3 regions of the Saccharothrix syringae genome follow, and region 2 is predicted to be linked to each of the others. Evidence: riboswitches for the same ligand, from Rfam matches in the RefSeq annotation. Region 2 holds a riboswitch; each other region holds the start of a gene.

What was found. A riboswitch is a leader RNA that binds a small molecule or an ion and turns the genes downstream of it on or off. The one in region 2 is predicted to bind glycine.
Region 1: it holds a riboswitch for glycine, as region 2 does, so the genes downstream of both, gcvP (aminomethyl-transferring glycine dehydrogenase) here and gcvT (glycine cleavage system aminomethyltransferase GcvT) in region 2, are expected to answer to the same signal.
Region 3: it holds a riboswitch for glycine, as region 2 does, so the genes downstream of both, gcvH (glycine cleavage system protein GcvH) here and gcvT (glycine cleavage system aminomethyltransferase GcvT) in region 2, are expected to answer to the same signal.

Annotation. Positions count from the first base shown of each region.
Region 1 covers NZ_CP034550.1:8,873,644-8,884,070, reverse strand. The annotation lists gene EKG83_RS36945 (ATP-binding protein) at 1-294, shown strand, start outside; gene EKG83_RS36940 (STAS domain-containing protein) at 309-728, opposite strand; gene EKG83_RS36935 (hypothetical protein) at 1,171-1,410, shown strand; gene EKG83_RS36930 (CDP-alcohol phosphatidyltransferase family protein) at 1,691-2,287, shown strand; gene gcvH (glycine cleavage system protein GcvH) at 2,327-2,728, shown strand; gene garA (glycogen accumulation regulator GarA) at 2,842-3,303, shown strand; gene ftsR (transcriptional regulator FtsR) at 3,317-3,955, shown strand; gene EKG83_RS36910 (bifunctional nuclease family protein) at 4,100-4,573, shown strand; gene EKG83_RS36905 (MerR family transcriptional regulator) at 5,742-6,317, shown strand; glycine riboswitch at 6,516-6,606, shown strand; gene gcvP (aminomethyl-transferring glycine dehydrogenase) at 6,756-9,644, shown strand; gene EKG83_RS36895 (DUF3224 domain-containing protein) at 9,696-10,097, opposite strand; gene EKG83_RS36890 (helix-turn-helix transcriptional regulator) at 10,152-10,427, shown strand, end outside.
Region 2 covers NZ_CP034550.1:9,150,094-9,160,520, forward strand. The annotation lists gene EKG83_RS38220 (spermidine synthase) at 1-21, shown strand, start outside; gene EKG83_RS38225 (S9 family peptidase) at 822-2,882, opposite strand; gene EKG83_RS38230 (hypothetical protein) at 2,963-4,567, shown strand; gene EKG83_RS38235 (COG4315 family predicted lipoprotein) at 4,655-5,287, shown strand; gene EKG83_RS38240 (malonic semialdehyde reductase) at 5,354-5,947, opposite strand; gene glyA (serine hydroxymethyltransferase) at 6,031-7,296, opposite strand; gene gcvT (glycine cleavage system aminomethyltransferase GcvT) at 7,315-8,415, opposite strand; glycine riboswitch at 8,524-8,611, opposite strand; glycine riboswitch at 8,613-8,704, opposite strand; gene EKG83_RS38255 (DUF3817 domain-containing protein) at 8,767-9,069, opposite strand; gene EKG83_RS38260 (hypothetical protein) at 9,085-9,510, opposite strand; gene EKG83_RS38265 (hypothetical protein) at 9,904-10,389, opposite strand.
Region 3 covers NZ_CP034550.1:9,950,035-9,960,461, reverse strand. The annotation lists gene EKG83_RS42015 (hypothetical protein) at 1-167, opposite strand, end outside; gene ald (alanine dehydrogenase) at 509-1,609, opposite strand; glycine riboswitch at 1,804-1,895, shown strand; gene gcvH (glycine cleavage system protein GcvH) at 2,042-2,422, shown strand; gene EKG83_RS42000 (L-serine ammonia-lyase) at 2,424-3,788, shown strand; gene EKG83_RS41995 (NUDIX hydrolase) at 3,834-4,259, opposite strand; gene EKG83_RS41990 (glutathione peroxidase) at 4,366-4,854, opposite strand; gene EKG83_RS41985 (hypothetical protein) at 4,864-5,550, opposite strand; gene EKG83_RS41980 (ABC1 kinase family protein) at 5,582-7,489, opposite strand; gene EKG83_RS41975 (SSI family serine proteinase inhibitor) at 7,793-8,146, opposite strand; gene EKG83_RS41970 (SGNH/GDSL hydrolase family protein) at 8,188-8,997, opposite strand; gene EKG83_RS41965 (MFS transporter) at 9,399-10,427, shown strand, end outside.

The DNA of each region.
Region 1 (10,427 bases), 280 kb from region 2:
TGCTCCGGCTGGGTGGAGGTGGTCGTGCTGGGCGACGTGCCCGCGCACGCCGCGCCCGCCGTCCGCCGCCGCATCCTCACCGCCGCCCGCGGCGGCGCCGTGCCCATCGTGGTCGACCTGCGCGCGCTCGGCGAGCGCAGCGACGGCCTGATCAGGAGCCTGCGCCCGGTCGCCGAGGCCGCCGCCGCGGCGGGCAACCGGGTCATCGTGCGCGCCCCCGTGAACGGCTACGCCCGCCGCGCTCTCGTCGCGGCGGGCGTGGACCAGGTCGTCGACCTGGTGCCGCACGGGTAGGACCCCTTCCCGGGTTAACGCGGCCCGTCGGCGCCCAGCGCCAGGTCGACCGACTCGAACACGCTGAACACCTCGCCCAGGCCGGTCGCGGCCAGCGGGCGGGTCACGGCGCGCTCGACGGCCACCACGCGGAACGCGGTGCCGCGGCGCTTGCCGTGCTGCGACGCCTCCACGAGCACGGCGAGGCCCGCCGAGCCCAGGAAGCTCACCCCGGACAGGTCGAGCACCAGGGTGTCGCCCCCGTCGAGGTGGCGCAGGACCTCGGCCCGCAACTGCGGTGCGGTCAACATGTCGATCTCGCCGCTCGCGGCGACCACGGTGACACCTTCGCCCACCTTGCGGACGGTGAGCCCGATCTGCCCGGCCCGCGGGCTGCTGGCCGCGGCGGACTCGGGTCCGCTCGTCGCCACGACGTCCGGATCCTGAACCGTCACGAGGGTCTCCTCTTCAGCTGGAACCGCTGGTGGATCGGCCGGTGGACTGGCGGAAGCGCGCGCAGCGCAACGTCGCAGCGTGGCGGACACGTCCGCTGACCAGGCCGTTCCCGGTGCGGCTGTTGGCTCAACCGCTGCGCCACCACCGTACGGAGCCCGTGGGGGTACCACAAGCGCACCGGCGGCAGCATGATCAGTACCAGTGTAGAGCGCATCTCGGTGTGCGGCGGATGACGGACGGTGAACGGTTCGATCCCGGTGGTCCCCGCTTCAGCCGCGCTGCACGCCGGGCGGAAGCGCCGTGCAGCTTGTCGACCGGACCGACCCGGTTGTCGCAAGCCCCGGCCGGTCGCGGGGTGAGCCCGGTCACGGTCGCGCAGAATCCGTGGTGGGGATAACGCCGCGAGGTCCGCGGGCGACACCCGTGGTGGAGGGGATTGACATGAACACCAGTGCGGAAGTCGAGTCCGAGCCGGCGAAGCGCAGGGTGGCGCGCGCCGGTTCCAGTGGCGCGGGAACGCTGCCCACCACTCCGTGCAGCGTGGTCTGGAGCAAGGGCCACGCCTACGTGCTCGAAGGTTTCCGGGGCCGCTGGGTCGGCGTCGACGACCGGGGTCGTCCGCAGGCGCTCAGCGGTGACGAGTTGCAGCGACGCGGCTGGAGCCGCACCAGGGCCAGCTGAGGGGTACTCGGGGGGTGCGGGGCGCCGGGGGGCGCTCCGAGGGCTCGTGGGGGCGCTCCACGGGGTGCCCCGAGGGGGTGGGGCCCGTGGGGGCGCCCCACGGCCCGGGCACGTGCTCGCTCCGCGGGCGCCGGGGGCGTTCCCGGGGCCCGGCCGGACCGAGGGCGCGCCGGTGTGCGCGTTTTCGCCGGTTCGTGTGATTCCACCGGAGGCGGCCGCGGGCGCGCCCCGGGCACTCGGCGCGAGCCCGCGGGGCACCCCGCCACTAGAGTCCCCGCCTGTGCCGCACGACGACGCCGAGCCCACCGACCGGCTGCTGACGATCCCGAACGCGCTCAGCGTCCTCCGGCTGCTCGGCGTGCCCCTGTTCCTGTACCTCCTGCTCGGCCCGCACGCCGACGGCTGGGCGGTGGTCCTGCTGGCCGCCGCGGGCCTGTCGGACTGGCTGGACGGCAAGATCGCCCGCTGGCTCGACCAGACCAGCAAGCTGGGCACCCTGCTCGACCCCGCCGCCGACCGCCTCTACATCCTGGCCACGCTGGTCGCGTTCGTGGTGCGCGACATCGTCCCGTGGTGGCTGGTCGCGGTGCTGGTCGGCCGCGAGCTGGTGGTCGGCGCCTGCCTGCCCGTGCTCCGGGTCCGCGGCTACGGCCCGTTCGAGGTCAACTACCTGGGCAAGGCGGCCACGTTCAACCTGCTCTACGCGTTCCCCGTGCTGCTGCTGGCGCAGGGCGGCTCCACGGCCGCCCAGGTCGCCCGCCCGGTCGCCTACGCGTTCATGGCGTGGGGCGGGGCCTTGTACCTGTGGTCGGGTGCCCTGTACGTCTACCAGCTCACCCTCGCGCTGCGCCGGCGGCCGGGGGTCGCGCCGGTCTGAGCGCGTCGTGGGAAGATCCGGCACCGAAGATCCACCGTCATGAAGGAGCGCACCGCGGTGATTCCCGAGGAGCTCAAGTACACCGAGGAACATGAGTGGGTGCTGCGCACGGGCGACGACACCGTGCGCGTGGGCATCACCGACTACGCCCAGGAGCAGCTCGGCGAGGTCGTGTTCGTCCAGCTCCCGGAGCTCGGCGAGCAGGTCGGCGCCGGTCAGACGCTGGGCGAGGTGGAGTCCACCAAGAGCGTGTCCGACCTCTACGCGCCGCTCGCCGGTGAGGTCGTCACCCGCAACGACTCCCTGGACCAGCAGCCCGACCTGGTCAACAGCGACCCGTACGGCGAGGGCTGGATGGTGGAGCTCCGGCTGGACGACCCGACCGCGGTCGACGACCTGCTGGACGCCGCCGCGTACCAGGAGCTGGTGGCACAGGGGTGACGTCGATCTTCCGGCGGCTCTTCGGTCGGTGGGGGAGCCGCTCCTCAGACAAGGGTTCGGGCACGGTAGGTTCTAACGAACTCGACGGTTCCAGCAGCAGGAGGAGAGCTCAGGTGAGCACGAACGACGGGCCAGGCGTCCCGCCCGAGCAGTCCCCGGAGCGGACCTCCGTTTTCCGGGCCGACTTCCTCGCCGAGGTCGAGGGCGCCGAGGCGCCCGCCCAGGAGCCGGCGGTCGCCGGCGTCGACGCGCTGCCCGCCGGGTCGGCCCTGCTCGTGGTCAAGCGCGGCCCCAACGCGGGGTCGAGGTTCCTGCTGGACCGCGACACGACCAGCGCCGGCAGGCACCCCGACAGCGACATCTTCCTCGACGACGTGACGGTGTCCCGCCGGCACGCCGAGTTCCGCCGCGAGGGCGGCGAGTTCGTGGTGATCGACGTGGGCAGCCTCAACGGCACCTACGTCAACCGCGAGCCCGTCGACCAGGCGGTCCTCGCCAACGGCGACGAGGTCCAGATCGGCAAGTTCCGCCTGGTGTTCCTGACCGGTCCGGGCGCCGGGGGCCAGGGGGCCTGACGGTGGGGCTCCGGTGACGGCGGCCGGGCGGCCACGCGGGGGGTTGAGCATCGGGGCGGTGCTGACGCAGCTCCGACCCGACTTCCCCGACGTCACCATCTCCAAGATCCGGTTCCTGGAGTCGGAGGGGTTGGTCCGCCCGGCGCGCACGGCCTCGGGGTACCGGCAGTTCACCCCGGCGGACGTCGAGCGCCTGCGGTACGTGCTGGCCGCCCAGCGCGACCGCTACCTGCCGCTGAAGGTCATCAAGGAACAGCTCGACGCGGCCGACCGGGGCGTGCGCGCGGTCGACCTCACCCCCGGCCACCGGATCACCCGCGAGGAACTCCTGGCGCGGGCGGGCATCGACGCGGCCGAGCTGGCCGACCTGGAGCAGCACGGCCTGGTCCAGGCCGTCGCGGGCGGGTTCTACGACCACGAGGCGGTGCAGATCGCCACGACGGTGCGGGCCATGTCCGAGCACGGCCTCCAGGCCCGGCACCTGCGCCCGTTCCGGGCCGCGGCCGACCGGGAGGTCGCCCTGGTCGAGCAGGCCGCGGCGCAGAGGGCGGACGTGACCCGCGAGCTGCTGGCACTTTCCGTAACGCTGCACACACTCCTGGTAAAGGTGAGTTTGCGCGATGCCGCAGGTGGCCGCGTTCCGCCGCGCTGAACACGTGTCCGCATCGTGATGAGGAAGCGGTGGGCGGTTGCGCACAGGGCCCGCTTGGCGGGTAGCGTCGAATGGGTACGTGGGGGATCCTCGTTGGGAAGCGGGGACGCCAGGATTTCAGCGCGCTGAGGGAGGCGAGACCCGATGAGCGAGATGCGCGTCGTGGGTGTGCGGGTGGAACTGCCCGCCAACCAGCCGATCCTGCTGCTGCGCGAAACCGAGGGCGAGCGGTACCTGCCGATTTGGATCGGATCCGTCGAGGCCACCGCCATCGCGCTGGAGCAGCAGGGCGTCCGGCCCGCCCGACCGCTGACGCACGACCTGCTCAAGGACGTCATCGGTGCCCTCGGGCGGCAGCTGGAGCAGGTGCGGATCACGGACCTGCAGGAGGGGACGTACTTCGCCGAGCTCGTGTTCGACGGTGACGTGCGGGTGTCCGCGCGGCCCAGCGACTCCGTGGCGCTGGCGCTGCGGATCGGGGTGCCGATCCACGCGGAGGAGTCCGTGCTGGCCGAGGCCGGGTTGATCATCCCGGACGAGCAGGAGGACGAGGTGGAGAAGTTCCGCGAGTTCCTGGACTCCGTCTCGCCGGAGGACTTCCGGGGCGCCGACACGTAGGCCGCTGGGGCTGGGGCTTCGGGGCTGGGAGGGGCGAGTTCGGAACGCTCCGGCTCGACCGGGAGGGTGCCGGTTCGGCTTGGACCGCCCCGGTCTGGCCCGGAACGCGCTGGTCAGGCTGGTCGGGTTTGGGGCCCGCTGATCCGCTTCGGGCAACCCCGGTTCGGCTTGGAGCCCGGTCGTCCGGCTTGAAGCACGCTGGCCGAGGCCGTGCGGCGGGTTCTCGGGCGAGGGCCCACCACGCTCTCGCCGCCGGCCTGGCCGAACGTGCCGGCCACCTGCCCGTCCGGCACCGAGACCAACCGGTCGACGACACCGGACACCGGCGTGACACTGCCCGGATCATGCGACCCAGACACTCACATGATCACTCCGGAGCGCCGTGCCCACCCACATTCAGGTCCTGAACGGCACGCACGACTTTGCCGGAACCCCGCCCGCCCAGGGGACCCCTGTTTTTGATTCTGCCGGCGGGGGATGACATTTCGGGACCTCGCGGGTGGCGCCTGTGGACAACTGCAAATGAGTTGGTCTCGCCTGGTGGCCGGGGCGGGCCCGGCGGCTGCGCCGACCTGCCGTCGACAGCCGAAGCGGTCGGCACCGCGACACCGCGACACCTCGACACCTCGACACCTCGACACCTCGACACCCCGTGCCGACGCCGCGCCTCCGCACTGCCCCCCGGCTGCCCGCGCCGACACCCCGACCGCCCGGGAGCCCCGCCCGAGAAGACCCGATCGTGACCGGATGACCCCACCGGGAGCGCACCCCCGCCCCCACCGCCAAACCTCGCGCGGCCGACCTCCACCCGCCGCGGGCGGGTAACACCTACGAGAGGCGCGACCGGTGGTCCCAGCCCCTCGTAGGCGTGTGCGGTGCGTTGTGGATCAACCCCGCGTGCCACCCCCTCGGTGTCACACGTCCGGATTACACAACGTCAGCACTGGTCGGCTAAACGATCACTAAACGTCACCCGAATGGCGTACGTCGGTCGACTCTCTCAACCTCTACCTCACGTTGAGGTCAGACACGCCCAGCGCGTCGCGTTGACCTGCCCCCTAGGCGGTCTTACCGTCGAGCTCAGGTGAATTGCCACGGTGTGATTCGGGCACCGCGGCGGCTTCACGTTGGTCGCCGGTCGTCGTGGCCGGACCGAGGGGAGGCAGGCGTGGTCGAGGAAGCGCCCATCATCCGGGCCGGGTCCGGCTCCGGCGAACAGGGCGAGCTGTTCCCGGACTCCTCGCTGCCGGACGAACTCGTCGGGTACCGCGGCCCGGCCGCGTGCCAGATCGCGGGCATCACCTACCGCCAGCTGGACTACTGGGCGCGCACCGGCCTGGTCAGCCCGACCATAAGGAGTGCGCACGGCTCCGGCAGCCAGCGGCTGTACTCGTTCAAGGACATCCTGGTCCTCAAGGTCGTCAAGCGGCTGCTGGACACCGGCGTCTCGCTCCAGAACATCCGGGTGGCGGTCGACCACCTGCGCCGCCGCGGCGTGCAGGACCTGGCCCGCATCACGCTGTTCAGCGACGGCACCACCGTCTACGAGTGCACCTCGCCCGAGGAGGTCGTCGACCTGCTCCAGGGCGGCCAGGGGGTGTTCGGCATCGCGGTCAGCGGCGCCATGCGGGAGATCAGCGGCACCATCCACGAGTTCCCCGCCGAGCGCGCGGACGGCGCCGAGATCGTGCCCAACCCGGACGACGAGCTGTCCCGCCGCCGGCGCACCCGCGCCATCGGCTGAGGGCCGGGGGCCAGGCGAAGGGGGCACCCGGGGGGAAGCGCTCCGGGCACGGGGCGTCGAGGGCGCGCTACAGCCCGGTACCCCTCTGGTGCCCGCCGCGAAACCCGTTCAAACGCCGACCGCCCCGAACAATGAGATCCACGTCGCGCAGGGGGGACCGGCGGTGGTCCTACCAGGTACGATTCGCGGGTAGTCGCTTTATCCCGCGCGGGAGAGTCCGAGCCAGTCTCGGCGCCGAAGGAGCAAATCCTCCCCGGAACCTCTCAGGCGCAAGGACCGCGCGGGTGAGACGCCTCTGGAAAGCGGGTCGGTTTCCGACCCCGCCGACGGTGCAAACCCGGTGTCAGCCGGGTGAAGCTCTCAGGCGCCCGACCTCGGGCAGGAGACAGAGGGGGAGGGCAACGGCAGAAGTGTGCCCGTAGCCCAGGAGGCGCCTTTATGACGCAGGACCGCATCCCCCTCGCCGCTCTTGAGCACGGCACCCCCTTCGCCGACCGGCACGTGGGCCCGCGGCCCGCGGAGCTGGCGCGCATCCTCGACGTGATCGGCGTCGGCTCCCTGGAGGAGCTGGCCCAGCACGCCGTGCCCGACTCGATCCGCGAGCGCGACCTGGTGCTGGACCTGCCCGCGCCGGCCACCGAGACCGAGGCACTGGCCGAGCTGCGCGCCCTGGCGGCCCGCAACCGCCCGATGACCCAGATGATCGGCCTCGGCTACTACGGCACCACCACGCCGCCGGTGATCCGCCGCAACGTGCTGGAGAACCCGGCCTGGTACACCGCCTACACGCCCTACCAGCCGGAGATCTCCCAGGGCAGGCTCGAAGCCCTGCTGAACTTCCAGACCGTGGTCGGCGACCTGACCGGCCTGCCCGTGGCCAACGCCTCCATGCTGGACGAGTCCACGGCCGCCGCCGAGGCGATGACGCTCGTGCGCCGCGCCGGCCGGGCCAAGTCGAACAAGTTCGTGGTCGACGCCGACACGCTGCCGCAGACGCTCGCGGTCATCGAGACCCGCGCCGAGCCGCTGGGCATCGAGGTCGTCACCGCCGACCTGTCGCAGGGCCTGGAGGGCCTCGGCCTGGGCGGCGACTTCTTCGGCGTGCTGCTGTCCTACCCCGGCGCGTCCGGCGTGGTCCGCGACCACGCGGGCCTGATCGAGGAGATCCACCGGGCCGGCGCGCAGGCCGTCGTCGCCGCCGACCTGCTGGCGCTGGCGCTGCTGCGCCCGCCGGGCGAGATCGGCGCGGACGTCGTGGTCGGCACCACCCAGCGCTTCGGCGTGCCGATGGGCTTCGGCGGGCCCCACGCCGGTTACATGGCCGTCCGCCAGGGCCTGGAGCGCCAGCTCCCCGGCCGCCTGGTCGGCGTGTCCGTGGACGCCGACGGCAACCCCGCCTACCGGCTGGCGCTCCAGACGCGCGAGCAGCACATCCGCCGCGAGAAGGCGACCAGCAACATCTGCACCGCGCAGGTCCTGCTGGCCGTGATCGCCTCGATGTACGCCGTCTACCACGGTCCCGAGGGCCTGCGGGCCATCGCGACGCGCGCCCACCGCATGGCCACCGTGCTGGCCGCCGGCCTGTGCGAGGCCGGGGTCGAGGTGGTGCACGGCGAGTTCTTCGACACCGTGCGCGCCCGCGTCGAGGGCCGGGCCGCCGAGGTCGTGGCCGCGGCGCGCGAGCTGGGCGTGAACCTGTGGCGGGTGGACGACGACGTCGTCTCCATCTCCTGCGACGAGACCACCACGCGCGAGCACCTGCGGCTGGTGTGGCAGGCGTTCGGCGTCACCGTGGCCGACGTGGACGGCCTGGACGCCGACACCGCCGACGGCATCCCCGCCGACCTGCGCCGCACCTCCGACTACCTGACCCACCCGGTGTTCCACACCCACCGCTCGGAGACCGCGCTGCTGCGCTACCTGCGGTCGCTGTCGGACAAGGACGTGGCGCTGGACCGCAGCATGATCCCGCTGGGCTCGTGCACGATGAAGCTCAACGCCACGGCCGAGATGGAGCCGGTCACCTGGCCGGAGTTCGCCGAGCTGCACCCGTTCGCGCCGGTCGAGGACGCCGCCGGCTACCTGGAGCTGATCGCCGACCTGGAGCGGTGGCTGGCCGAGGTCACCGGCTACGACGCGGTGTCGCTGCAGCCCAACGCGGGCAGCCAGGGCGAGTTCGCGGGCCTGCTGGCCATCCGCGCCTACCACCGCGCCAACGGCAACGCCGACCGCGACGTGTGCCTGATCCCGTCCAGCGCGCACGGCACCAACGCCGCGTCCGCCGTGATGGCCGGCATGCGCGTCGTGGTGGTCAAGTGCGACGACAAGGGCAACGTCGACCTCGCCCACCTGCGCGAGACGGTCCAGGCCCACCGCGACGACCTGGCCGCGATCATGATCACCTACCCGTCGACGCACGGCGTGTACGAGGACACCGTGCGCGAGGTGTGCGGGCTGGTGCACGACGCGGGCGGCCAGGTGTACGTCGACGGCGCGAACCTCAACGCCCTGATCGGCCTGGCGCAGTACGGCAAGTTCGGCTCGGACGTGTCCCACCTGAACCTGCACAAGACGTTCTGCATCCCGCACGGCGGCGGCGGCCCGGGCGTCGGCCCGATCGGCGTGCGCGCGCACCTGGCGCCGTTCCTGCCCAACCACCCGCTCCAGCCGGCCGCCGGCCCCGCCACCGGGGTGGGCCCGATCAGCGCCGCGCCGTGGGGCTCGGCGTCGATCCTGCCGATCTCGTGGGCCTACGTGCGGATGATGGGCGGCGACGGGCTGCGCCGGGCGACGCTGACCGCGGTGGCCGCGGCGAACTACGTGGCGCGGCGGCTGGACGAGCACTTCCCGGTGCTCTACACCGGCGAGGGCGGCTTCGTGGCCCACGAGTGCATCCTCGACCTGCGGCCGATCACCAAGGCGACCGGCGTGACCGTGGACGACGTGGCCAAGCGGTTGGCCGACTACGGGCTGCACGCGCCGACCATGTCGTTCCCGGTGGCGGGCACGCTGATGGTGGAGCCGACCGAGAGCGAGGACCTGGCCGAGATCGACCGGTTCGTCGAGGCCATGATCGCGATCCGGCACGAGATCGACCGGGTCGGCTCGGGCGAGTGGCCGAGGGACGACAACCCGCTGCGCAACGCGCCCCACACGGCCGCCTGCGTGACGGGGGAGTGGGAGCACCCGTACAGCCGCGAGGTGGCGGTGTTCCCGGCGGGCGCGACCGCGGTGAAGGCGTGGCCGCCGGTGCGGCGCATCGACGGCGCGAAGGGCGACCGCAACCTGGTCTGCTCCTGCCCGCCCGTCTCGGCCTACGGCGGCTGAGCCCGGCTGTCGGATCGGTGGGGGAGCGGCCGGACCCGCTCCCCCACCGGCTCAGAACGCGTGGTCGAGCTCGAACCGCCCCGGTTCGCCGTGCCGCCAGGTGATCCGGCCGGTCCCGCGCAGCCCGCTCAACCCCCCGCCCGCCGAGACCACGGTGACCTCGGCGCGGGCCACCCCGTCGCGGTAGTCGCCGACGTGCCGGAGGACCAGCGTGCCCTCGCGGCCGGCCAGCACGCCGGTGACCACCTCGTGCCCGACCGAGTCGCAGGACTCGTCGTCCGGGTAGGCCATCAGGAACCGCAGCTCGCCCGTGCCCTCCAGGTCCCCGGTGTAGGTCGTGGTCATGGTGCCGGTCGTCTGCTTCGGGCCGGTGACCTCTTCGTGCGGTCGGCCGTCCCAGGTGTGCTCGGTCCAGCTCTTCATCTCGACCGCGGCGGTCGCGTGCGTCGTCATGCGGTTCAGGCTGCCCCCTGTGGCTGACAGTTCCTGTCAGGTAGAACTGGGGCGGTGCGCGCCAGCCGGTTGTTGTCGTTGTTGCTGCTGTTGCAGTCGCGCGGGCGGATGACGGCCCGGCAGCTCGCCGACGAGCTGGAGGTGTCGGTCCGCACCGTCTACCGGGACGTGGAGGCGCTGGGTGCCTCCGGCGTGCCGGTGTACGCCGACCGCGGCCCGGCGGGCGGCTACCGGCTGGTGGACGGCTACCGGACGCGGCTGACCGGGCTGAGCGCGGAGGAGGCCGACTCGCTGTTCCTGGCCGGCCTGCCCGGCCCGGCCGCCGAGCTG
Region 2 (10,427 bases):
GTCCGGCACGCCGGGGCCTGAGCCTGGTCGCACCGGGGGCCGTTCCGCTTCGCGCGGGGCGGCCCCCGGTCGTTCTTCCGGCTCTCGAAGGTGAACCGGTGCAGGTTCAGGGCGATGAGCTTCTTGTCACCCGTGGCCACCTTGAGGTCAAAGTTCTCCCGGAACCGGTCGTTCATCATCGTGGAGGTGGAGCCGCGCCGCCGCGTGCGCGCGCCGTGGTCGACTGCCGCCCGATCCCCGCGGCCGAGGCCGCCTCACCGGGACTCGTGTCCTCCAGGAAGGTCCCCGGGGCGTCGGGCTGCTCCAGGTCCAGGTCCGTGCCCAGCAGTTCATCGTCCTGGACGACATGGCGCACCACTGCGGGACGGCGGAGCTTTTTCCACTGGCGCGGGGGACAGCCGCCCGGAGGTGACGTCACGCCCCGGCACGATCCGGAACAATGCCCCGGAACCGGCGTGGGAGATCGTCACGCGGGAGAGGAACCAGGCGCCTCCCGTAACCGCGTTCGCGGTGGACCGCCTTGCCGGAGGTCGGGCGCGTCCTGCGCTTCCCGCGTGATCCAGCGGTGCAGGTGTTCCGGGAGCACTTCGAACGTCCGGTCGGCCGTGGTCCCGTCTGCGGGGAAGACCTGTACGTCCACCGCCTGCACCGCGACCTCCCGACCGGATCCGGGGTTGACCCGTCGACCGGCCGGGCGGCGACCGGCGTTGGCACCGATCGGGCTAGCGGCGGAGTCAGCGCGGTTCCGGCTCGGCGGAGGTGACCGCGTGCTCCCGCCGGGGGCCGTTCCGCTTCGCGCGGGACGGCCCCCGGTCGTTCTTCTACGCCAGCGCCCGCTTGAGGAAGTCGACCTGGAGCAGCAGCAGGTTCTCGGCCACCTGCTCCTGCGGCGTCATGTGGGTGACGCCCGACAGCGGCAGCACGGTGTGCGGTCGGCCGGCGGCCAGCAGGGCGCTGGACAGCCGCAGCGTGTGGGCGGCCACCACGTTGTCGTCGGCCAGGCCGTGCACGATCATCAGCGGGCGGGCCAGTTTCGGCGCGTCGGCGATGAGCGAGTTGGTGTCGTAGACCTCGGGCTTCTCGTCCGGGTGCCCGAGGTACCGCTCGGTGTAGTGGGTGTCGTAGAGGCGCCAGTCGGTGACCGGCGCGCCGGCGATGCCCGCCTGGAAGACGTCCGGACGGCGCAGCACGGCCAGCGCCGACAGGTAGCCGCCGTAGGACCAGCCGCGGATGCCCACGCGGGTCAGGTCCAGGTCCGGCTGGGTCTCGGCGACCGCGTGCAGGGCGTCGACCTGGTCCTGCAGGGTGGCGCCGGCGAAGTCGAAGGCGATGTCGCGCTCCCACTCCGGACCGCGCCCCGGCGTGCCGCGGCCGTCCACGACCAGCACGGCGAAGCCCTGGTCCGCCAGCCACTGCGAGGTCAGGTAGGCGTTGCGGGCGGCGAGGACGCGCTGGGCGTGCGGGCCGCCGTAGGGGTCGAGCAGGACCGGGAGCCTCGTGCCGGGCACGTGGCCGCTCGGCAGCAGCAGGGCCGCCCGCAGCCCGCGCTCGCCGACGGTGAGCAGCCGGACCTCGGGGGTCAGCACGGGCGTCTCGGCGAACGTGGCGATCCCGCCGCCGGTGGACACGGTGACCTTCGACCCGAAGTGGTCCAGGCCCGCCGAGACCAGCACCAGCACCCCGCCCGCGCGGACCGCGCTGTGCACACCGTCCTCAGTGGACAGTCGGGTGGCGCCGTCGGCGGTGACCAGGTGGACGTGGGTCTGCGTCGGGTCGTCGGCGGAGGCGGTGACCAGCACGCCGTCCTCGGCCACGTCCAGCACCGCGCGCACCTGGAGGCCGTCCGGGGTCCACGCCTTGTCGCCGACCACGAGGCGGTTGGCGCCGTCCACCGGCAGCACGCGCAGCAGCTCGCCCGACGGCGTCCAGCGCGGCGTGCCGGGCACGACCTCCAGCCAGTGCGGGTCGCTGTCGTCCGCGACGACCTCGGTGGCGCCGGTCCCGACGTCGACCGCGAGCACCCGGACGCGGCGCTGGTCGCGGGACTGGACCTGGAGCAGCGGCGCGCCGTGGGAGGTCCACGAGGCGGTGTTGAGGTAGGGGAACGCCTCCCGGTCCCAGGTGACGTCGACCCGGGCGCCGTTGAAGATCGAAACCGTCACGTCGGCGTTGGCGGTGCCCGCGGCCGGGTAGGCGATCTCGCTCGCCGGGGTGCCGGGGTTGGCCGGGTCGGCGATGTACCAGCGCGCAACCGGCGCGTTGTCCACGCGCGCGGCCAGCACGTGCTCGCCGTCCGGGGAGAACCAGTAGCCGCGGTGGCGGCCCATCTCCTCGGCGGCGATGAACTCGGCCAGGCCCCAGGTGACGTCCGGGCCGTCGGGCGCGGCGACCACGCGGTCCACGCCGGTCTCCAGCTCCACCACGTGCAGCGCGCCGTCGACGACGTAGCCGACCCGGCAGCCGGTCGGGTCCAGCCGCGGGTCGACCGCGGCGCCGTCGACCGGCAGCTCGCGCACCTCGGCGGTGGCCAGCTCCACCACGAACAGCCGCCCGGACAGGGTGAACACCGCCTGGCGCACGGCCGCGTCGGTCGCGTAGCCGACGATGCCGGCGGCCTGCTCCCGGGTCCGCTCCCGGCGCGCCCGCTCCTGCGGGGACAGGTCCTCGGGGTCGGTCAGCAGGGTGGCCGGGTCGACCAGCAGCGACTCGGTCCGCGAGGCGGTGTCGAACGCCCACAGCCCGTTCGCCCGGCCGGTGGCCGCGGCGGTGCGCAGGAAGTACACCTTGGCCCCGTCGGGTGCGACGGTGAAGGTCCGGGGTGCGCCGAGGGTGAAGCGCTGGGTGCGCGCGTGCTGGCGCGGGAAGGAGATCTCGTTGCCCACCCGCACACCTTACGCGTGCGGGGTCGGCCGCGACCGTACTGTGGTCGGTGGGGTCCGGGGCCGACCCGAGGAGGTTCGCGATGAACCACGACGATGCGATGGACGAGCCGCGGCAGACGAACCAGCCGGGCCGGACGAACCAGCCGGGCCAGGCGAACCAACCGGGCCGGGCGAACCAGCCGGGGCGGTTGGGCGAGCGGCTGGCCGCGGCGGTCGCCCGGGGCGACTACCGCGCGGCGAGCCTGCTGGCGGGCGAGCTGGCGGCCGACCGCCTGCGGGCCGGTGACCTGGGCGGCGGCCTGGCGCTGACCGAACGGCAGCACGAGTACGCCGAACGGGCCGGGACCGGCCCCTGGACCCGGCTGGCCATCCGCTGCCGCCCCTTCCCCGCGCTGGTCGCCGCCGGGCGCGCGGACGCGGCGCTGGACGGGGCGCTACGCCTGCTCGCCGAGGCGGACGGCCTGCCCGAGACCTCCGACCGACCGGAGGACTTCGCGCCGTGGCAGGTGCGGGAGGCCGTGCTGGACGTCGCCGCCGACGCCGCGACCCGGCTCGCCGACTGGGAGCGGGCGCTGGAGCTGCGCCGGCGGGCCGCGGCGTCGAAGGCCGACCGGGGCGCGCCGCCGCGCGAGTGGCTGGCCGTGCTGTTCGAGGGCACGCAGGCGCTCACCCGATTAGGTCGCCTGGACGAGGCGCGCGAGGTGCTGCACCGCTGCCTGACCGAGGCGGAGGGCGACCACGCGCTGCACTCGCGGGCGTTCAGCGCCCTCGCGGGGCTGGAGGCCGAGCCGGACCTCGCGCTGCGGTACGGGCGCAACGCCCTGCGCTACGCCTACCGCTCCGGGGCGGTGCCCCTCGTCTCGGCCTGCCACGACCGGCTCGGGTTCCACCTGGCCACCCGGGCCGGCCTGCCCGAGGAGGCGCTGGCGCACAACCTGGTCGCCGCGGTGCTCGACGCCCTCACCGGCACGCCCGGTTCCCCCGACTGGGCGGTGGCCGCGTTCGGGCTGCTGCCGGGCGACTCGGCCGTGCCGGCGCGCTGGGAGCGGGTGCGGGAGCTGGTCGGCCGGGTCGACGGCGTCCCGCTGGGGCCGCTGGTGGCGTCGCTGTCCGACGACCCGGCGGCGCCGCAGCGCGCCCTGGACGCGGTGCTGGTCGAGGTGCGCAGCCGCGACGTCGCGCTGCTGAACACCTACCTGAGCCTGTGGCTGCCGGTGGTCGACGGCATCCGCGCCGCCCGCGCCGGGGACGGCGCGGCCGAGGGCAGCGTGCGCGAGGTGCTGGCCGGGCCCGGCGCGCGGGGCGGGTGGCGGACGCTGGCCGGTGGGCTGCGCCGGCTGCTCGACGACGGCGCCGCGGCCGGTCCCCTCCGGTCCGACGACCGGGTGGACCGGCTGGTCCTCGACCGGGCCGTCGAGGTGCTGACGGGCGCGCGGCGGCTGCCCGGCGGCCTGTGGCGGCTGATCCCCGACTGCGCGGTGCTGTCCGAGGCCCACACCGCCGCGGTCCGCCGGCTGCCCGCCGGGTCGGTGCCGGGGTTGGCGGCCCGGGGCGACACCCCGTTCACCAGGGCGCTGCGCCGGCTCGTCGCCGGGGAGCGGGAACCCGACGTGCTCGACGGGGTGGCGCCGCCGCACGACGCGGGGGTGCGGCTGGTGCTGGAGCTGCTCGCGGAGGACCGCTGACCCCTGTCTTCGGCCACGCCTGAACCGCCGCCGTGACGGGTCCGTAATCGTCGGTGGAGCGATCGACGGACCTAGGAGGAGTTGAGCGTGATCCGACGAAACCGCGTCGCCATCGCCGTCGGGGCCGGCATGGCAGTCGTGCTGGCGCTGGTCATGTGGACGTCCAACACCACGGTGCTGCGGGGCACGACGGTGGCCCAGACCGGGCAGGTGGACGCCGCCGCCCAGGACGGGTACGAGGTGCCGCTGGCGCCCGCGACCAGCGAGGAGGCCGCGACACCCGAGGCCGCGGCGGCGCCCGAGGCCCAGGCCGCGCCGGCGGGTCCGCAGGTCACCCTGGTCGGCAAGACCGTGCCCAAGATGGGCGAGGTCGTGCAGGACGGCGACGGCCGCACGCTGTACCGGTTCGACAAGGACGCGCCGGACCCGGCGAAGTCCAACTGCGAGGGCCAGTGCGCGGTCACCTGGCCGCCCCTGCTGAGCAACGGGGGCAAGCCCCTGCTGCAGGGCGTCGACCCGGACCTGGTGTCGACGGTCAAGCGCGCCGACGGCTCCGAGCAGGTGACCCTGGCCGGCTGGCCGCTCTACACCTACGCCAAGGACGAGGCGCCGGGCCAGTGGAAGGGCCAGGGCGTCGGCGGCACGTGGTTCGTGGTGCAGCCGAACGGCAAGCGCAACGTCGAGTGCCTGCCGCCGGGCGTGGCCGCGCCGGCCCAGTAGTCCACTGTGGAGCGCCTTGATCCCCCGGCTGGGGTTGGCCGGGGGATTTGGGCGTCCCGCAGCGGGTCAGAGGACCCGCGCGGCCTGCTCGAAGTCCAGGCGCGGGTTGCGCGGCCGGTAGCCGGCCTCGTCCGGGTGCCCGATGTTGACCACCACCAGCGGGACCACCCCGCTGCCGGCGAAGAACTCCCGGCGCACGCCCTCGGCGTCGAAGCCGGTCATCGGGCCCGCGGCCAGCCCGACCGCGCGCACGCCCACGATGAAGTAGCCGACCTGGAGCAGCGCGTTGGTCCGGGCCACCTCGGCGCGGCGGGCGTCGTCGGCGAACGCCTCGCGGGCGTTCGCGAAGTGCGGGAACGTCACCGCCATGTGCTCGGGGAAGTCGGTGTCCGCGGCCAGCACCGCGACCACCGGGGCCGAGCGGGTCTTGGCGCGGTTGCCCTCGGCCAGGTGCGGCACCAGCCGCTCCTTGGCCTCGTCCGAGCGCAGGAACAGCACCCGCAGCGGCTGGCTGTTCATGGCCGTGGGACCCCACTTGACCAGGTCGTAGACCGCGCGCAGCTGCTCGGGGGCCACCGGCTCGTCGGTGAACGCGTTGGCGGTGCGCGCCTCGCGGAAGATCAGGTCCTCGAATGCCCGCGTGTCGAGTGCCGAGGTCATGGGCCGCACCTCCTGGTTGTCCCGTGCGCTTGCCCACGGGACAACCAGGGGCGCGGCGGCGCTATTTCGTCAGGTGGCGACCTTCACAGGTTCGGGTACAGCGGGTGCTTGGCCGCCAGCACGTCGACGCGCGCCCGCAGCTCCGCCAGGTCCGACGAGGGCTGGAGGGCGAGCGCGATGATGTCGGCCACCTCGGCGAAGTCCGCCGCGCCGAACCCGCGCGTGGCCAGGGCGGGCGTGCCGATGCGCAGGCCCGAGGTGACCATCGGCGGGCGGGGGTCGTTGGGCACCGCGTTGCGGTTGACCGTGATGCCCACCTCGTGCAGGCGGTCCTCGGCCTGCTTGCCGTCCAGTTCGGACGCCACCAGGTCGACCAGCACCAGGTGCACGTCCGTGCCGCCGGTGAGGACCTTCACGCCGGCCTCGGCCGCGTCGGGCCGGGACAGGCGCTCGGCGAGGATCTTCGCGCCCTCGACGGTGCGGCGCTGGCGGTCGGCGAACTCCGGCGACGCGGCGTGCTTGAACGCCACCGCCTTGCCCGCGATCACGTGCTCCAGCGGACCGCCCTGCTGGCCCGGGAACACCGCCGAGTTGATCTTCTTGGCCAGGTCGGCCTCGTTGGTCAGGATCACGCCGCCGCGCGGGCCGCCCAGCGTCTTGTGCGTGGTGGTGGTCACCACGTGCGCGTGCGGGACCGGGCTGGGGTGCAGGCCCGCGGCGACCAGGCCGGCGAAGTGCGCCATGTCCACCATCAGGTAGGCGCCCACCTCGTCGGCGATGCGGCGGAACTCGGCGAAGTCGAGCTGCCGCGGGTAGGCCGACCAGCCCGCCACGATCAGCTTCGGCCGGTGCTCGGTCGCCAGCCGCTCGACCTCGGCCATGTCGACCCGGCCGTCGGCCTCGGAGACGTGGTAGGGCACCACGTTGTAGAGCTTGCCGGAGAAGTTGATCCGCATGCCGTGCGTCAGGTGGCCGCCGTGCGCCAGGTCCAGGCCCAGGATCGTGTCGCCGGGCTGGAGCAGCGCGAACATCGCGCACGCGTTGGCCTGCGCGCCCGAGTGCGGCTGCACGTTGGCGAAGCCCGCGCCGAACAGCGCCTTGACCCGCTCGATGGCCAGCCGCTCGATCACGTCGACGTTCTCGCAGCCGCCGTAGTAGCGCCGCCCCGGGTAGCCCTCGGCGTACTTGTTGGTCAGCACCGAGCCCTGCGCCTGGAGCACCGACACCGGCGTGAAGTTCTCGGAGGCGATCATCTCCAGCGTGCTCTGCTGCCGGTGCAGCTCGGCGGCGACGGCGTTCGCGACCTCCGGGTCGAACTCCGCGAGGGAGGTGGTGAAGTGCTCGGACATGTGGATCTTCTCCCTGGGTCAGCTGGATCGCTTGTAGAACGGCAGTGCGACGACCTCGACCGGCTCGTGCCTGCCCCGGACGTCGACGGACAGCTGCGTGCCCGGCGCGGCGTGGTCGGGTGCCACGTAGGCCATCGCCACGGAGTAGCCCAGGGTCGGCGACAGCGCGCCGCTGGTGACCTCGCCGACCGGGGTGCCCGCCGCGTCCAGCACCGGGTAGCCGTGCCGCGGCGCCCGGCGCGAGGTGGTCTTCAGGCCGACCAGGGTCGCGTCCACGCCCCGCTGCGCGACGGCGGCCAGCGCGTCGCGGCCGACGAAGTCCCCCGGCTTGTCGAGCTTGACCACCCGGCCGAGGTTCGCGTGGAACGGCGTGCGGTCGCGGCCCAGCTCGTTGCCGTACAGCGGCATGCCCGCCTCCAGGCGCAGCGTGTCGCGGCAGCCCAGGCCCGCGGGCCGCAGGTCGTGCGGCGCGCCCGCGGCCAGCAGCGCCCGCCACACCTCGACGGCGTCGCCGGGCGCGACGAACAGCTCGAAGCCGTCCTCGCCGGTGTAGCCGGTGCGGGCCAGCAGCGCGGGCCTGCCCGCCACCTCGGTCGGGTAGGAGGCGTAGTACTTGACCGTCGACAGGTCGGTGGGGGTGAGCCCTTCGAGGATCGCGGTCGCCTTCGGGCCCTGCACGGCCAGCAGCGCGTAGTCCGCGGACCGGTCCTCCACGGTCGCGTCGAAGCCCTCGGCCCGCTCGACCAGCGCCCCGTGCACCACGGCCGCGTTGGAGGCGTTGGCCACCACCAGGTACTCCTGCTCGCCGGTGCGGTAGACGATCAGGTCGTCGACCACGCCGCCGTCGGCCTCGCAGATCATCGTGTAGCGGGCGCGGCCGACGCCGATCGCGGAGGCGTGCCCGACCAGGGCGTGGTCCAGCGCGGCGCCCGCGGCGGGACCGGTGAGCACGATCTCGCCCATGTGCGTCAGGTCGAACAGGCCCGCCGACGCGCGCACCGCCCGGTGCTCGGCCAGCTCGCTGTCGTAGCGCAGCGGCATCCGCCAGCCCGCGAAGTCGGTGAACATGGCACCCAGCGCCTCGTGCTCGGCGTGCAGGGGCGTGCGGCGGCTTTCCATCGGGCGGGGTCCTCCCTGGGTGCGGGCATGCCGGTAGCGCCGACCGGTCGGGTCGGCGGGCACGTGAAGGATGACACGGTCCATCGGAGACTCCTCGTCGAGTGAGCCTCCCCCTCTGTCATGGGCCTGAGAGCTTCGCCGCTGCGCGGCTTGCACCGTGGGCGAGGCGCGCCGGGGCGCCTGCTTTCCAGAGTTGCCTTCGTCGGCGGTAGCTGTGCCTGAGAGATTCCGGGGAGGGGTTGCTCCTTCGGCGCCCCACCCGGGGTGGGGACTCTCCCGCGCGACGTCGACGGCCGTGTTCAGTTGGTACCGCCAGACGCTAGGCGGGCCCGGGGGCCCGGTCAACCCTGCTCACAGGGCCTTGCCCGCGTGGAGGCTCGCGACCACCCTGCGCTCGGCGATGAACGACACGAACGGGATCGTGCCCGCGAGCAGCACCAGGGCCGTGCCCTTGATCGACCAGCGGGCCTTGAGCGCCAGGTCGACGGTCAGCACCAGGTAGACCGCGTAGAGGAAGCCGTGCACGGGGCCGACGACCCGCATCATGCCGGCGCTGTCGCCCACGTACTTGACGAGCATGGCGACCACGAGCAGCAGCAGGCCGACGCCGACCACGTAAGCCATGAACCGGAACCTGGTCACCGCGCCGCTCATCGCCCTACCTTCGCCTCACCGCTGGTCCCGCGCGTGCAGCTCGGCGAGCATGCGGTTGTAGGCCGCCAGCTCGTCGTCCTCGTCGTGGTGCGCGGGTGCTCTTACGGGCTCAACGGTAACCACCGGCTCGACCGGCTCCGCGACCGACCCGCCCCCGGGCCTGTTCACGGGCTCCTCGGCGGTGCTCCCGGCGGTCTCGTCGGCGCTGTCGTCGGCCGCCTCCGCCCGGCGGCTCGCCTCCAACTTGCGGAAGCGCCACACCATGAACGCGGGGAACAGGCCGAACAGGGGCCACTGGAAGACGTAACCGAGGTTCTGGAACGTGCCGCCCGCGTGGGAGAACCGCTCCCACTGCCAGTAGGCGAGGCCGCAGCACACGACCAGGGAGACCACGCAGGTCAGCGCGATGGCGGCCCGCTTGGGGGTGATGGTGCCCGGCACGCCTCCAGGGTACTTCGCACCCCGGGCGACCCGGCGCGGCGGCTCACCGCCGCCCGGTCCCGCGCTCAGCCGATCCGCGCTCGACCGCCGCTCGATCCCTGCTCGATCCGGCCTGCTCGATCCGGCCTGCTCGATCCGGCCTGCTCGATCCGGGCCTGATCCCTGCTCGATCCGGCCCGCAGTCCCGCGATCCCGGGTTCCACGCCTCGGGTCCGCGCTCTCGGGCCGGTCTCGCATCTCACACTTCGGGCATCTCACACTTCGGGCGGCTCGCGCTGTCGAGCGAGCCACACCTCCGGGCGAGCCACACCTCCGGGCGAGGGCTCCTCCCACCGGAGCCCGCCCTCGGGCAGGGGCTCCTCGACCACAGGAGCCCGCCCCTCTCGTGCCGGACTAGGCGACGCCGTCCCGGCGTTGCCTCTGCAACCTGGCCACGCACCAGGCCGCCGCACTGCCCCGACGCAGGTGCTGGAGCACCGTCATCGGTCCGAGTCGACGACCGAGGTCGGCGGGCGTGAGCCCGGCCGCCCGGTAGTCCAGAGCGCGCTGGTCCAGCGGGCTGATGCCGGCGTCCCACCACTGCTCCGCCTCCGACAGGTCTCCCACCAGCTGCCAGTAGCTGGCCGCGGCCGCGAGCAGGGCCTCGGGCACCTCGGGTGCCCGCTTCCGCATCGCCGCCACGTAGGCGGGGTCCGCGGACTCGACCCGCATCAGGCCGCGGTGACCGCCGTTCGCCCGCTGCACGGGGATACCGGGGGACGGCGGGGCTTCCGCGAGCCACGCGTCCTTGATCCGGTTGACCTCGCGCAGCTCGGCGTCCTCCGAGCGCTCAGCCGCCCACTGCCGCAGCAGCTCGTCGACTCCGGAGTCCTCGACCATTCTGCCTCCTCGTCGGTCGAAGATCAGCCAATGCAGCG
Region 3 (10,427 bases), 800 kb from region 2:
GCTTGGTCGAGCAGGTGGTGCAGGCGGCGGGTCTGCGTGACGGACATCACGGCCGACTCGCCCGGCGGCGCGACCAGGAGGACCCGGTCGTCCTCGACGAGCACGGTCATGGACCGGTCCCGACCGAACGGGTCGTGGCAGTCGATCCAGCCCTGGGGTTCAGCCATCGGTGCTCCGATCGCGAGGCGGCGCGGCGAGGTGCCGCGGAAGGGGCGACCCCGCTGAGTAGTGACCGGGGTCCCTGCCCTGTGCATCGGCCGCCCGGGCGTCGTGACTTACCCGTTACCGGTGGAATTCACTCTTTCGCTTCAGCCGAGCACACGCAAAGTAGTCCCGGGAGCGGAAAAAGTGGGCCGGCCCGGTACGCCCGCTGGGCACGAACCCGGAACTCCGGCTAAGCTTGGTCTCGCGGCCCGCTCCCAGTGACCCCCAGGCTGGTTGAGCGGGCCGCCTCTCACGACGAGGGCCCCGCTCACAGCACGTGAGCGGGGCCCTCTCCATTCCCTGGTCAGATCGCGGTGTGCGCCATGTCGTGGGCCTGCGCCACGGGCAGGTTGGTCAGCGCGCCCTCGTGGGTGTTCAGCCCCAGGGCCAGCGCCGGGTCGGCGTCCAGCGCCGCCCGCCAGCCCCGGTCGGCCAGCGCCACCGCGTAGGGCAGGGTCACGTTGGTCAGCGCGTAGGTCGAGGTGCGCGGCACCGCGCCCGGCATGTTGGCCACGCAGTAGAAGACCGAGTCGTGCACCCGGTAGGTCGGGTCGGCGTGCGTGGTCGGCCGCGAGTCGGCGAAGCAGCCGCCCTGGTCGATGGCGATGTCGACCAGCACCGAGCCGGGCTTCATCTGCGCCACCAGCTCGTTGGACACCAGCTTCGGCGCCTTCGCGCCGGGCACCAGCACCGCGCCGATGACCAGGTCCGCCTCGCGCACGGCCTGCTCGACCGCGTAGCGGGTGGAGGTGACCGTGCGCAGCCGGCCCTGGAACAGGGCGTCGACGTGCCGCAGCCGGTCGACGTTGGTGTCCAGGATCTCCACGTCGGAGCCCATGCCCGCGGCGATGGTGGCCGCGTTCAGGCCCGCCACGCCGCCGCCGATCACGACCACGCGCGCCGGGTGCACGCCGGGCACGCCGCCGGGCAGCACGCCCCGGCCGCCGGACGGCCTCATCAGCGCGAACGCGCCCACCTGCGGTGCCAGCCTGCCCGCGACCTCGGACATCGGGGCCAGCAGCGGCAGCGCGCCGTTCGCGGTCTGCACGGTCTCGTAGGCGATGGCCGTGGTGCCCGAGGCCAGCAGCGCCTCGGTCAGCGGCCGGTCGGCGGCCAGGTGCAGGTAGGTGAACAGGACCTGGCCCTTGCGCAGCCGCGAGTACTCCTCGGCGATGGGCTCCTTGACCTTGAGCACCAGCTCGCCCTCGGTCCACACGTCGTCGGCGCTCGCCAGCACCTTCGCGCCGGCGGCCAGGTACTCCTCGTCGGGGATGGCGGAACCGAGCCCCGCGCCCGCCTCCACGTAGACGTCGTGGCCGCGCGCGGTCAGCTCGTGGGCGCCCGCCGGGGTCAGCGCGACGCGGTACTCGTGGTTCTTGATCTCGCGGGGAACTGCGATCCGCACGGTGGGCTCCTTCAGCCGTCGTTGCACCAAAGGTCGGGTACCCCGTTCGCGGTGTCATCGTGCCCGTGGCACCAAGCGGCGGGGTGCGCGTTGTGCCGGGAGGACAAGTCGTCCGTCGCGTTGACACCGCCCCGGTCGGCACCTAGCGTGCGAGGGCCAACTGAACATCGGCCGCGGCGTCGCGTGGAGGCGCCGGAACCCGCGCGGGAGAGACCTCGGCACGACCGGGGCGCCGAAGGAGCAAGCACCCCGCACACTCTCAGGCAGCGAGAACCGCTCGGGCGAGGCGACTCTGGAAAGCACGCGTTGTTCCGGCGTGCACCCACGGTGCAAGTCGTGGTCCCCGAAGGTTCGGCCGGCGGGGACGCGGCGAAGCTCTCAGGTACCAGGACAGAGTGGGGTTACGAGGACCAGACCCCAGGGAGCGCTGTCGTGACCAATCCGGAGAAGCTGCTGTACACGCCCGAGCACGAGTGGGTCGACTGGGCGCCGGGCACCCAGGACCCGGTGGCGGTGGGCATCACGGCGTACGCGGCGGGGTCGCTGGGCGACATCGTGTTCGTGGACCTGCCGGTGGTGGGCACCCGGGTGACCTCCGGCGAGGTGTGCGGGGAGCTGGAGTCGACCAAGTCGGTCAGCGAGCTGTACGCGCCGGTCACCGGCGAGGTCGTCGAGGTCAACCCGGCCGTGGTCGCCGACCCGTCGCTGATCAACAACGACCCGTACGGGCGGGGCTGGCTGTTCAAGGTGGCCGTCGAGGAGGCCACCGGGTTGCTGACCGCGGCGAAGTACGCGGAACTGATCGAGGGCTGACGTGGCCATCAGCGTGTTCGACCTGTTCTCCGTGGGGATCGGGCCGTCGAGCTCGCACACGGTCGGCCCGATGCGCGCGGCCGCGATGTTCGTGACCCGGCTGGAGCCGGTGCTCGCGTCGGTCGACCGGGTGCGGGTGGAGCTGTTCGGCTCGCTCGGCGCCACCGGCCACGGCCACGGCAGCCCGAAGGCGGTGCTGCTCGGCCTGGAGGGGCACCGGCCGGAGGAGGTCGACCCGTCGACGGCCGAGGCGAGGGTGGCCGAGGTCCGGGCGTCGGGCCGGCTGCGGCTGGGCGGGGTGCGCGAGATCGCCTTCGCGGAGGACGGCGACCTGGTCATGCACCGCCGCAAGTCGCTGCCCCTGCACCCCAACGGCATGAGCTTCACCGCGTACGCGGGGGCCGAGGTGGTGGACTCGGCGGTGTACTACTCGGTCGGCGGCGGGTTCGTGGTCGACGAGACGGCCACCGGCGCGGACCGGATCAAGGAGGACCGGACGCCGGTCGCGCACCCGTTCCGGACCGGTGACGAGCTGCTGGCGCGGACCCGCGAGACGGGGCTGCCGATCAGCGGGGTGATGCTGGCCAACGAGCGGTCGTGGCGGGACGAGGCCGAGGTGCGGTCGGGCCTGCTGCACATCTGGCAGGTCATGCAGGACTGCGTGGAGCGGGGGTGCACGGAGACCGGCGTGCTGCCGGGTGGCCTGAAGGTCCGGCGGCGGGCCGCGGAGATGCGGGGCAGGCTGGCGGCCGAGCACTACGCCACCGACCCGCTGCGGGTGATGGACTGGGTGACGCTGTTCGCCCTGGCCGTCAACGAGGAGAACGCCGCGGGCGGCCGCGTGGTGACCGCCCCGACCAACGGCGCGGCCGGCATCGTGCCCGCGGTGCTGCACTACTACGCGCGGTTCGTGCCGGGTGCCTCGGACGAGGGCGTCGTGCGGTTCCTGCTGACGGCGGGCGCGATCGGCGTGCTGTTCAAGGAGAACGCGTCGATCTCCGGTGCCGAGGTCGGCTGCCAGGGCGAGGTGGGTTCGGCCTGTTCGATGGCGGCCGGCGGGTTGGCCGAGGTGCTCGGTGGGACGCCGGAGCAGGTGGAGAACGCGGCCGAGATCGCCATGGAGCACAACCTCGGGCTGACCTGCGACCCCATTGGGGGGTTGGTGCAGATTCCCTGCATCGAGCGGAACGCGCTGGCGTCGATCAAGGCGATCACGGCGGCTCGGATGGCTTTGCGGGGGGACGGGTCGCACTTCGTGTCCTTGGACAAGGTCATCAAGACCATGCGGGAGACCGGGCGGGACATGAAGGACAAGTACAAGGAGACGGCGCGCGGTGGGTTGGCGGTGAACGTGATCGAGTGTTGAGCCCGAGGGGTTGAGGACCGCTGCCGGGGCTGGACCCGGCAGCGGTCACGGCAGGAGGTCGGTGCCGTCGTGGGCGCGGGTGCGCGGGTGTGGTTCGAAAGCGTCGGTGACGCGCACCGCGTAGGCGGGGGACATGGCTCGGCGCACTTCGTCCAGCGTCATCCAGCGGACCTCGGTCGCCTCGGCTGTGGCCTGAGTAGGAATGGTCAGCGGGACGCAGCGGTAGACCAGTGCCACGACGCCGCGCCGCATGTTCTTGTAGACGCCGGTCAGGTGAGTGACCTCGACTGAGGTGCCGGTCTCTTCGAGGACTTCGCGACGGACGCCTTCCTCGGGGGTCTCGTCCAACTCCAGCACTCCGCCGGGCGGCTCCCAGTGTCCGTTGTCGCGGCGGCGGATGACCAGGACTCGTCCCGACTCGTCGACCACGATCCCGGCGACGCTGACCGAGTGGCGCGGTGTGCCGACCATCGCTCCGCTTCCGTTGTTCAGTCCGGCTCGGTGTGGTGCTCTTCCCACGCGCGGGGACGGCCCCTCGGCTCCAGGAGAGCCGAGGGGCCGTCGGTGTCCTCGGGAATCAGCCCGGCAGCACCGCTTCGACCGCCCGCACCACCTCGTCGGCCTCCGGGTCGGTGGCCGGGCGGAAGCGGGCGACCACGGCACCCGCCGGGGACAGCAGGAACTTCTCGAAGTTCCACTGCACGTCCCCCGCCTCACCCGCGGCGTCGGGGACGGCGGTCAGCTGCTCGTACAGCGGGTGCCGCCCGTCGCCGTTGACCTCGATCTTCTCGTACAGCGGGAAGGTCACCCCGTAAGTGGTCGAGCAGAACGTCGCGATCTCCTCCGCGGTCCCCGGCTCCTGGCCCGCGAACTGGTTGCACGGGAACCCGACGACCGAGAAGCCCTGCTCCGCGTACCGCTCGTGCAGTCGCTCCAAGCCCTTGTACTGCGGCGTCAGGCCGCACTTCGACGCGACGTTCACCACCAGCAGCGCCTTGCCGGCCAGGGCGCCCAGGGTGGTCGGCTCGCCGGACAGCGTGCGCACCGGGATGTCGTGGATGTCCATGCCCCGAGGCTACGTAACCGCGACCCGCTCCTGCCGTACGGCAGGCCGCAGGCCGACCAGGCCGCCGATCACCAGCACCGCGCCCGGCAGCAGGACCGGGCTGGCCAACGCCCACGCCGAACCCGTGCCGACCGGGGTGAACGTCGCCGACAGGCACACCGCCACCGCGAACGCGCCCACGGTCGTGCGCAGGGCGTTGTCCCGCACCCCGGTCGAGTAGGCGAACAGGCCCGCGCCCAGCACGACGAACTGGCCGACCACGGGGTGCGCCCACACCAGCACCGCGATGCCGGCACCCGTCGCCAGGTGCGTCCCCACCAGTGTCCCGCGCCGCCACGCCACGACCGCCAGCGCCAGCAGCGCGACCCCCGCGCTGGTGGCCCACTGGGGTGCCGGGCGGTCGAAGGCGGCGACCACCGGCACGGCGCCCAGGCCGAGCGCGATCACCACCGGGCGGGTGTCGTGCACGCGGGCCCGCCACTGGCACCACTCCGCCAGGAACGCCCCGGCCGCCAGCACTCCGAACCAGTACGCGCCCACCGCTTCCGGGTTCCTCAGGTGCTCGCTCGTCCCCAGCACCGCCAGCACGTTCGGTTCGAGCTCTGCCGCGCCCGGCTGGTACAGCGGCACGGCCGACAACGACGCCACGCCGTAGAACAGCAGCGGCACGGCCCAGGTCCACCTCGGTACCCCCATGCGGCCAGGTTGGCAGCGGTCCCCGAGCCGGTCAACCGCGCGGGCGGAACACCGCCACCACCACCCGCAGCCCGAGCAGGACGCTGATCACCAGCAGGTTGTAGCCGAGCACGTGGAACAGCGGCAGGTCCGCGCCCACCCGCGGGCCGCCGTCCGCGCCCAGCAGCAGCACCGCCATCACGCCGGCCGTGGCGCCGAGGACGGTGAGCATGGCCTGGTGCAGCAGGGACACCACGAACAGGCGGTCCCGCTCGTCGGCGAACAGCCGCAGGTTGACGCCCAGCCGCCCCTGCTCCAGGGCGCCGGTGATCCGCTCCAGCCGCCTCGGCAGCCGGCGCAGCACGGGCAGCGCGGCGTGCAGCTCCTCGGTCACCGCCCGCCGCAGCGAGTCGGGGGTCAGGTGGTCGCTGAACCGCTTCTCGGCGAACGCCCGGGACTCGACCACGACGTCGAAGCCGGGCGAGAGCGCGGCCAGCGTGCCCTCGGCGGTGCCCAGCGCCCGGAACACCGCGGCGATCTCCGGCGGGATGCCCAGGCCGTACCGGTGGACGAGCCCGAACAGGTCGCCGAACATCTCCGCGCCCGGTCGGGCGCCCGCGCCCAGGTGCCGCGCCGTGAACCGGCCCAGGGCGCGTTCCAGCCGCTGCTCGTCGATCCCGTCGGGCCGCGAGACCAGCTCCAGCAGCGCGTCGCGCATGCCCGCCGGGTCGCCGCGGTCGACGGCGAGCAGCAGCTTGCCCAGCGCCGCCCGCAGCTGGGCGTCGATCCGGCCGACCGAACCGAAGTCGAGCAGGCCCAGCCTGCCGTCGCGCAGCAGCAGGACGTTGCCGGGGTGGGGGTCGGCGTGGAAGACGCCGTCGACCAGCACCTGGCGCAGCAGCGCGTCGAGCAGCGACCGCGCCAGGGCCTCGCGGTCCGCGGGGGCGGCCGTCCGGATCGGCACACCGTCGAGCCGTTCCATCACCAGCACGCGTGAAGTGCACAGGTCCTCGTGCGCGGCGGGCAGCACCACGTCGGTGCCGGCCGACGCCGCGCGCACCGCCGCGAGGTTGCGCGCCTCCACCCGGAAGTCCAGCTCCTCGCGCAGCGCGGCGGCGAACCCGGCGGCCAGGTCGCGCACGCCGATCGCCCGGCCCCACCGCGTCCGCACGTGCAGCGCCTCGGCGAGCCTGGCCACGATGTCCAGGTCGCCCTCGGCCACCCGCCGCACGTCCGGCCGCTGCACCTTCACCACGACCTCGGCGCCGGAGCGCAGCCGGGCCCGGTGCACCTGCGCCACGGACGCGGCGGCGATCGGCTCCTCGTCGAACTCGGCGAACACCTCCTCCGGCGCCCGCCCCAGCTCGGCCACCAGCACCTCCCGCACCCGCGGCCACGGCGCGGCGGGCACCTCGTCCTGCAACCGGGCCAGCTCCTCGACCACCTCGGGCGGCAGCAGGTCGGGCCGCGTGGACAGCACCTGGCCGAGCTTGACGAAGGTGACCCCGGCCTCCTCCAGCGCCAGCCGCAGCGAGCGGGCCAGCCGGGTGTCGGTGCGCTCCCGCCCGCGCAGGTACGGCCCGAGGCCGTGGCGGAAGGCGATCGCGGTGATCCGCGAGTACCGGCGGGTGCGCACCACCCGCCGGCGCACCGCGCGCCACCACTCGGTGGGCGGCGGCACCGTGCCGGTGGGCGCCACGACCTCGGCCGCGGCGAGCAGCGCGACCATGGTCAGCACCCAGATCCCGAACTGGACGCTGGCCAGCGCGGGCGCGGTGTCGGGGCCGGGGACCCCGCTCAGCACCGCCTCGCTGGAGGTCAGGCCCAGCAGGCACGCCAGCGCGGTGCGCAGCAGGCCGACGCGCAGCCCCAGCAGGCGCCGCGCCCCCAGCGCCATGCCGGTGACCAGCAACAGGAACGTCACCGGAACGCCGACCGCGTAGAGCAGGAAGTCACCCATCGTCATCCCCCAAACGCATCGCGCGGAGGATAGATCGGGACGGTTGAGACGCAGCGCTCGTGCGGAAGAGGTCCGATCACTCGGGTGGAGCAGGCGGGCCACCGCTGCGTGACGGAAATCGGCGAACCCCACCGCCCCGGCGGGTTTCACCGATGTGAACTTCGTTGACGGTGGTGCTACCTACTCCCTAACGTCACTGCCAAGAGGTCCGACGACCTCGGCAAACCCGCGGAGGGGGCCACGACTTCGGCGGCGGTGTCGCGGCCCCCTCCCGGGCTCTTCGCCCGGGCGGTCCCGCGGTGCTCAGAAGTCGAAGACCGGTCCGGTCTGCGCGCGCATGACGCAGGCGTTGGGGAACTCGGCCTCGAACGTGCGCCGCTCGCCGCGCCACCGGCCGCTGGCCTTGACCCGGACCGGTGCGTACTCCAGCGTGCAGACGGCCTCGCCGGGCGGCAGGTCGCCCACCTGGCCGTCCGCCCCGGACAGCGCCAGGCACGTCTCGTCCGCCCTGGGGTGCAGGCCCCCGGCGGGCTCGCAGGTGAGGTTGACGATCTGGAGCGCCCCGGCCCGCGTCGTGCTCAGCACGAAGCTCGACTCGGGGACGACGAAACCGGGTACCAGCGCGGCGATGGCCGCGAGGAGGGGGAGTGGTGCCATGTGCCCACCATGGGCCCACCGCACCACTCCCTCCAGTCATCTCACCGGAAAGTGTGGTCCTGCCCCAGGCTCGCGGTGATCAGGTCCGCGACCGCGCGCATGCCGGCGGCGTTCGGGTGCACGGGGGCGGCGGGCGCGGTCGGCACCAGGCCCTCGACCCACTTCACGCCCGGGAGTTGGCACACGTCCCGGCCGAGCCCCGACGGGTAGGGGTCGACGAACGCCGCGCCCGCCTCGGCGGCCCGCGCGCCCAGCTCCGCGTTGAGCCGGCGCTCGGTGGCGTCCAGGTACGGCACGTCGCCCACCGAGATCGGCACCAGCGGCCAGCAGCCGTGCGCGGGCGGCAGGATGCGCAGGTAGCCGACCACGACGACGTGCGCTCCCGGGGCGCGCTGCCGGATGCCCTGGAGCACGGCGGCCAGCTTCGGGCCCAGGGCCTCGACGCGCGCGGCCAGCTCGTCGGTGCCGTTGGCGGTGTAGCGGCGGGTGCAGGGGTTGCCCAGGGGGTCGAGCAGGCTGTCCTGGGCGCAGTTCGTGATGATCTCGCCGAAGCCGACGTCGTTGCCGCCGATGGTCACGGTGACCAGGTCGGTGCCCGGGCGCAGCGCGTCGAGCTGGGGCGGGTTGGGGCCGAGCAGGACGTCCTGCGGCTCGGTCAGGTGCCGGGTGGTGGCGCCGCCGCAGGTGACGTCGGTGAGCCGGGCGCCGAGGTCCGCGGCGACCAGGGCGGCGTAGTTGCGGGTGGAGCGGAAGCAGCCCAGCGGGTCGGTGCGCTGGAAGGGGATGAGGGGGCCGGAGGCGAAGGAGTCGCCCAGGGCGACGTAGTCCCGGGGCTCGGGGGAGGCGGTCACCGAAGCCGGCGATGCCGTGGTCAGGACGAGGGCTGCGGCCAAGGCGAGCGCTGCGCGTCTGGTGAGCGCCGCGCGTCTGGTGAGCGCCGCGCGTCTGGTGAGCGCTGCGCGTCGGGCGAGCGCTGCTCGTCGGGTGAGCGCCGTAAGCCAGGCGAGCGCCGTGAGCCGGGTGAGCGCTGCGCGTCGGGTGAACGCCGCGCGTCTGGTGAGCGCCGTGAGCCGGGTGAGCGCTGCGTGTCGGGTGAGCGCCGTGAGCCGGGTCGGTGCTGCCGGTCGAGCGGGCGGGCGTAAGGGCATCGTCAACCTCACTACTGGCGAGTAGGCAGAGACGCGTCGGATGTTGTCTGTGAGCTGGCTCACTGTCAAGGTCGTGATCGCGCCCGCCGGGCCAGGGTGGGTGGATGGCTTCCGGGGTGCGCAGGGTGGCGCTGGCCGCTTCGGCCGGGAACGCGGTGGAGCTCTACGACTTCCTCCTCTACGGCACCGCGTCCGCGCTGGTGTTCGACGAGCTGTTCTTCCCGTCCTTCGACCCGAGGATCGGCACGCTGCTGGCGTTCGCCACCTTCGGCGCGGGCTTCCTGGCCCGCCCGCTCGGCGCCGCGGTGATCGGCCACTTCGGCGACCGCGTCGGCCGGCGCTCGATGCTCGTGCTGACGCTGACCGCCACCGGCCTGTGCACGGCGCTGATCGGCCTGCTGCCGGGCTACTCGTCGATCGGGCTGGCCGCCCCGCTGCTGCTGGTGCTCCTGCGGCTCGCGCAGGGCTTCTTCCTCGGCGGCGAGCAGGGCGGCGCGACCCTGATGGCGGTCGAGCACGCCCCGCCGGGGCGGACCGCCTGGTACGGCAGCTGGACGTTCCTCGGCTCGCCGATCGGCCTGCTGCTGGCCAACGGCGCGATGGCGGCGTCGACCGCGGTGTCCGGCGACGCGTTCCCGGACTGGGGCTGGCGGGTGCCGTTCCTGCTCAGCCTCGTGCTGGTGGGCGTCGGCCTGTACCTGCGGCTGTCGGTGGAGGAGAGCCCGGTGTTCCGCGAGGCGCGGGACCGGGCGGGCGCGGTGCGGCTGCCGGTCGTCGCGGTGCTGCGCGACTCGTGGCGGCGGGTGCTGCTGGGCGCCGGGGTGAACCTGGGGTTCAACATGTTCATCTTCGTCGTGGTCACCTTCGCGGTGTCCTACGGCACCCGGCAGCTCGGCATGCCGCGCTCGACGCTGCTCAACGCGGGCCTGCTGGGCTCCTGCGCGCAGGCCGCGGCGATCCTGGTGTTCGCGCGGCTGGCCGACCGGGTCGGGCGGCTGCCGGTGATGCTGGGCGGCGCGGTGTTCCTCGGCGCGTTCGCCTTCCCGTTCTTCCGGCTGCTGGAGACCCGGTCGACGGGCCTGGTCGTGCTGGCGGTGGTGGCGGCGATGGCCGGTGGGGCGGCGATCTTCGGG